2 regions of the Chryseobacterium sp. 2P genome follow, and region 1 is predicted to be linked to the other one. Evidence: riboswitches for the same ligand, from Rfam matches in the RefSeq annotation. Region 1 holds a riboswitch; the other holds the start of a gene.
What was found. Region 1 has a riboswitch for S-adenosylmethionine ahead of AC52CF_RS00075 (TonB-dependent receptor plug domain-containing protein). Riboswitches for the same ligand answer to the same signal wherever they lie in the genome.
Positions count from the first base shown of each region.

Region 2: it holds a riboswitch for S-adenosylmethionine, as region 1 does, so the genes downstream of both, AC52CF_RS18610 (alpha/beta fold hydrolase) here and AC52CF_RS00075 (TonB-dependent receptor plug domain-containing protein) in region 1, are expected to answer to the same signal.

Region 1 is NZ_CM184194.1:15,897-19,113, forward strand. Features, by position in the region: gene AC52CF_RS00070 (alpha-amylase family glycosyl hydrolase) at 1-949, shown strand, start outside; SAM riboswitch class I at 1,334-1,437, shown strand; gene AC52CF_RS00075 (TonB-dependent receptor plug domain-containing protein) at 1,532-3,217, shown strand, end outside.
Region 2 is NZ_CM184194.1:4,089,662-4,092,878, reverse strand. Features, by position in the region: gene AC52CF_RS18615 (MGH1-like glycoside hydrolase domain-containing protein) at 1-935, opposite strand, end outside; SAM riboswitch class I at 1,124-1,231, shown strand; gene AC52CF_RS18610 (alpha/beta fold hydrolase) at 1,288-2,235, shown strand; gene AC52CF_RS18605 (ACT domain-containing protein) at 2,228-3,217, shown strand, end outside.

The sequences.
Region 1 (3,217 bases):
CGACAGAATGAATCATACCCTGCATGGATTCTCTGAAATGAGAGCGGTAGGTTACGGAGAAAGTCATGATGAAGAAAGGTTAATGTTCAAAAACCTTGCTTACGGAGCGGTGAACGGAAGCTATGATGTTAAAAATCTTAATACAGCTTTAGACAGAATGAAAGCCTTCGGAGCGACGTTCTTCACGATTCCCGGTCCTAAAATGATCTGGCAGTTCGGTGAGCTTGGTTATGAATTCAGTATCAACAGATGTGCAAACGGAACAATTAATAGTGGTTGCAGAACCGATGAAAAGCCGATTGCATTTACTTTAGGATATGATACGGATGTGAACAGAAAAGCGGTTTATGATATCTGGGCGAAGATCATCAATTTAAGAAATGTATATCCTGTTTTCAAATCAAAAACATATACTGTAGAATCAAATAATCTGGCAAATGATCCGAATGGATTAATTACAAGAATTTATGTGTACGACAACGCAATTACTAACGGAGTGAAAAATGTGGTCGTATTGGCAAATTATACAACAGCTGTCCAGAGTGTAGTTCCGTATTTCCCATATGTTGGGCAATGGCAGAACTTAATGGATAATTCTTTATCTAATATAACGTCTACAACGGCTCCGATTACTTTACAGCCGGGAGAATTCAGGATTTTCGGAAATTATGTGGGAAGTTTATCCACAATGGACGTGAATGCCGAAAATAAGCTTTCTTTACAGATTGCGGATAACCCTGTGAAAAATGGTCTGGCTAAATTAATTTACCACAAAGCGAAGAACGGAGAGATTTTTATCTACGAAATGAGCGGTAAAAAAATGGATTCATTTAAATTGAATAATGAAAACGGTACCTATGAATTAAAAACAAATTATCCGGCAGGAACGTATTTGGTTCATTTAAAATCAGATACAGGAATTTCAATCCAGAAAATGATTGTGAAATAACCTGTGGATAACTTCAAAAGTTTATAAAAAGAGATCGCAAAAGCGGTCTCTTTTTTTTGTTTATTCATATTTTATCCGCAATAAAAATGGAGGTTTTTAATATGATACTAACGGCTTTTCAATACCTTATTCACAATTTTTTCCACATTGAAAATAAAGGTTTTCCATATCTTATTCATACCTTACTCATAGGTTATTCATATTTTACTCACAATTAAAAAATTGTTTATCGACAAATAATTTTTCTATACTAACATCCAATTCACGCATTGCTAATAGGTAATTCACGCGTTATCCACATCTTATTCACAATTTTTATAGCTCTGAAAAATTCAAATTTCAAATTTTTTTGCAGATTAAAATTATTAGTCTACTTTTGCAGTAGATTTATCGAGAAAGGTGGAGGGATTTGGCCCTGAGAAACCTTAGCAACCGACATTTTCTGATGAAAAGGTGCTAATTCCAACCCGATTGGGGGAAGATAAGTGAGTCAGTATTCCGTATGAATTCCAGCTTCTTGAAGGTCTTTATGTTTGTTTCGGCAAACCATTTTAAATTAATTTTTTTAAAGCACTGAATAGAATGAAAAAACTCAGCGTAAGCGTACTCCTTTTAGCAATAGGATTTTTATCGGCACAGGAAAAAGAACAGCAGATAGAAGATGTAGTCATTGTAGGAAACCGAAATGCAAAACGTACAAAACTGGAAACTCCGGTTCCGGTAGACATCATCAACATCGAAAAAATACAGCAGTCTTCACCGCAAACTACCGTTCAGGATTTACTGAATTATGTTATCCCGTCTTTCAACTCAGTCCGGCAGTCGGCTTCAGACGGTACAGAACATATCGATCCTGTTACTTTGAGAGGAATGGGACCTGATCAGGTTCTGGTTCTCGTTAACGGAAAAAGAAGGCATACTACTTCTTTAGTTAATTATCAGAATACAGTAGGAAACGGTTCTGTAGGTACAGATTTAAGTACTATTCCGGTAATCGCAATCGACAGAATTGAAGTTCTGAGAGATGGCGCGGCGGCACAATACGGTTCTGATGCCATTGCAGGAGTAATTAATATTATCCTTAAAAAGAATCTGGGCGGAACAGCCAGCCTTAATTACGGAATTTCCGGAAGAAATGATGGTGAAACGTATCAGGCAGCAGCGAACTACGGAACTTCTTTAGGGAAAAAAGACGGTTATATCAGTTTGTCCCTGCAATTAAACCAAAGAGGAAAAACAACAAGAACGCAGAATCATAATCTTGATATTTACGGTGATAATTTCGCATATGATTTTGCTCCGGATTTTAATGCTGCAAAAGCACTGGACGATCAGAAAATTCTTGCCAATGGTTTAACCCGTGATGATTTTAACTTCCAGATCGGCGATGCAAAAATAAAGCAGGCACAGTTATTTTTTAATTCCGAATATCCTTTGAACGATCAATTTAAAATATATTCCTTCGGAGGCTTCAGTATCAAAGAAGGGCAGGGTTACGGTTTCAGAAGATTACCGAGCGAAACTTCAAACAATGTCTATTCTATTTATCCGAACGGTTTTCAGCCGACTTTAGGCTCGAAAATCTATGACATTTCTTATGCAGTCGGAGCAAAATATAATAAAAACGATTGGTTTTTTGACCTTAGCAATACATTCGGAAGCAATACATTTAATTATGATGTAAGCAACACCGTCAATGCATCTTTAGGAGCCAAGTCACCAACGGATTTTTATGCGGGAGCACACAGTTTTCTTCAGAATACAATTAATCTTGATGTTTCAAAAAACATCAGGAACTTCAATATCGCATTCGGTGGAGAATTCAGGTTTGAGCAGTACGACATTAAAGCTGGAGATCAGGCTTCCTATATGAGATATGATATTTTCGGAAATCCGGTGACGGCGACGACCAATCCGGATAATATCTCAGGAGCAGGAGGAGCGCAGTCTTTCATTGGATTTTCACCACAAAACGCACTTTCAAAATCCAGACATTCAACTGCGGTTTATGCCGATGTTTCTTATGATCTGGATAAGAAGTTAAATGTAGATCTTGCCGGAAGATTCGAAAACTATTCAGATTTTGGAAGTACACTGAACGGAAAATTAGCGGTAAGATATGAGTTTGCAAAAAATTATGCAATCCGTGCTGCGGTGGGAACAGGCTTCAGAGCGCCATCTCTTCATCAGCAGTATTTTAACAATTCTTATGCAGATATTTCCACCACAGGAAATTCAATTGTTACCAAAGGAATTTTTAATAACGAC
Region 2 (3,217 bases), 750 kb from region 1:
GGAGATAATCTGAAATCAAATGTTTTCGATTGTCCTGCCTCAATAACTTCATCAATTAAAAAAGAGGCTTTGGTTCCTCTCTTTTCAGGATTTACGGTATTGCTCCCGTATGTAATGTAATCGTTGATTCCGTCTTTGTAAAAAGAATTTCCCGGATAAGGCGTTCCGTATAATTTCGGACTGTTGGTTTCATTATCACAGAAAACACTTTCCGCCAGAATATTTCTTGAATAAAACTTTTTAACCGAAATACTGTCATGATTTACATTGATGCAGCCTTCGTGAGAAGCATTGATTTGCCCTTTATAGGTATTATAGCCCCATTTCCAGTTATTTCTGAACCATACCATGGGAGCAACTATAATCGGAGCATCTTTATTACTCCTGTTGCAGACAGTTACCCTCACTAAAATATCATTATGTTCAGCCTTTGCATATTCAATGAAAATATCAAAATATTCATCCTTATCGAAAATACCGGTATCGAAAATCTCGTATTCGGGTTCCTTCTTACTTCTTTTCGCATTCTCGGAAAGAAGATCATTATAAGGAAATTCATTAATCGGATATTTGTACACCATTTTCATATAACTGTGCGTAGGTGTATTATCCAGATAGTAAAAGAGTTCTTTAATGTCTTCTCCATGATTTCCCTGCGGATTGCTCAAACCAAAGAAGCGTTCTTTCACCATTTTATCCTTCTTGTTCCAAAAGGAGAGCGCAAAACAGAAGAGTTGCTTTGCATCAGAAATTCCGGCTATTCCTTCTTCTCCCCAGCGGTAGGCATAGCTTTCTGCAGTATTGTGGTTGGCGAAATTCCATGCGTCGCCGTTCGGGCTGTAGTCTTCACGTACATTTCCCCATTGCCGATTACTCACGTAAGGTCCCCAGTTTTTCCAGTTTGTGTCTTGTAATCTTTGTTTTTCAGCAATCATATTTCATCATTTTTCATTACGAAGTTAGCTTTTTTACGAAAAAATTCCAACTCATTAAATTTGAATTATTATTAATATTTCCCTGAAAGCCTTCTGTTTATCGGGGTTTATCATATTAAGTTAAATTTTTATAAATATTTAAAAGAAAAGTTTTATCTTTGCACCATTCGATCATTCAAATATTGAAAATGTTATCAAGAAAGGTTGAGGGATTAGACCCTGTGAAACCTTAGCAACCCTTTGCGCAGGCAATGAAGGTGCTACGTTCTACCAGAATTATTTTGGACAGATAACTCACTGAAGTTCTTTCAGCCATTTCCTGTGGCATTTTCAATTGTATTAAATAATAGAATTGAAAACAGAACTAAGACATATTAACTTTTCGTACCGTACAGATTCCAGGAAGGAATACAATATCCCTTTGAGCTACCAGCTTTTCGGGAAAGACCTGTTTTCTGCCCCAATCATTTTAGTGAATCATGCTTTAACCGGAAATTCAAATGTTTCAGGAGAAAAAGGATGGTGGAAACAACTGATTGGAGAACATCAGGTAATCGATACCGACCAATATACAGTTCTGTGCTTCAATATTCCCGGAAACGGATTTGATGATTTTTTTATTGATGAATATGAAGATTTCACGCCTTCAGATATAGCAAACATATTTTTGAAAGGTCTTGAAATTTTAAATATTAAAAGTTTACACGCCATTATAGGAGGTTCTTTGGGAGGCGGAATCGGCTGGGAAATGTTGATAAAACAGCCTCATCTTACCGAAATTTTCATCCCTGTAGCCTGCGATTTTAAAACCCACGACTGGCTGTATGCACAATGTCTGGTTCAGAAATTTTTATTAAACCAAAACGATGAACCATTGCAAAAAGCAAGAATTCATGCGATGTTGTGTTACAGAACTCCTGAATCATTAAATAACAGATTTCAAAACAGATACAGTGAAGAAAAGCAGAGACTAGAGTCGGAAGACTGGCTTGTTTATCACGGAAAAGCTTTAAACGAAAGATTTAGTTTAAAATCATACAAGCTCATGAATCATTTGCTGATGAACATCAATACCAATGAAGAACATTTGGAAAAAATTCAGGCGCGAATGCACATGATCTCTGTAGATACAGATTTATTTTTCCCAGCCTCAGAAATCCGAAAGTGCTTTGAAAAACTGAAAGAGAAAAACAAAGATGTCTTCTATCACGAGATCACCTCAGTTCATGGGCACGATGCCTTCTTAATGGAATATAAACAATTAAATACGATCATTAAAAATATTTTGAAAAATGAGTAAGATTAATGCTAAAGAAATAAAATTTTTAAAAAACAGATCCATCATCAAATTTGAAGGAGAAGATTTCTTAGGTGAAATCGGGATCGACGGACGAATTTTTAAAGCGTTGACTTTGGCGCGAATCAGCGTAGGAGTAATTTCCCAACAGGCAATTGAAAACGGAATCTCTATTTTAGTTCATGAAAATGATTCCGAAAAAGCAGTCAATTGTCTGATTGACGAATTTGAATCAGAAAGAAAATCAGGGAAAGTTTCCCAGATTTACAGCATCAATAATGTGTCGGTTTTAGGATTTGTTGCAGAAGACTTCAACAAAGTTTTAGCGGAACTCGCAAGAAATAATGTTTTCCCGTTGCTTTTAAACCAAATTGCAGCCGAAAAACGTGTGAATGTCGTTGTGACATCTTCACAGGACGAAAAAGCAAAAAATATCATCGAATCTGAAATTTCTAAAAAACCGAAAACCGTTCATCTGGCAATTATCGGTCACGGAAACGTAGGGAAAACCTTAATACAGCAGGTTTTAGAATCTTCAGAAGAAATTAAAAGACGAAAAAAAATAGATCTGAAAGTAGTTGCAGTTGCCAATTCTAGAAAAATAGCCTTCAACAAAAAAGGATTCGACAGCAATTGGAATGATGAGGTTTTAACGGCAGAAAAACCTTCAAATGTTCAGGAACTCATTAATTTCTCCAAAGAAAATCAGTTGGAAAATTTAATCGTTGTGGATAACACAGCAAGCAAAGACTTCGTAAAAAATTACCACACATTGGCAGAAAACGGCTTCGATCTCGTTTCTTCCAACAAAATTTTCAACACCCTTCCCATTTCAGAATACCGTCAACTAAGATATACGTTGAACAAGAACAACAGACGCTATCTCTATGAAACCAATGTGGGAGCGGGTTTACCATTGATCGATACCATTAAGCTTCTACACCTTTCAGGAGAAAATATTACCAGAATTAAAGGCGTTTTCTCG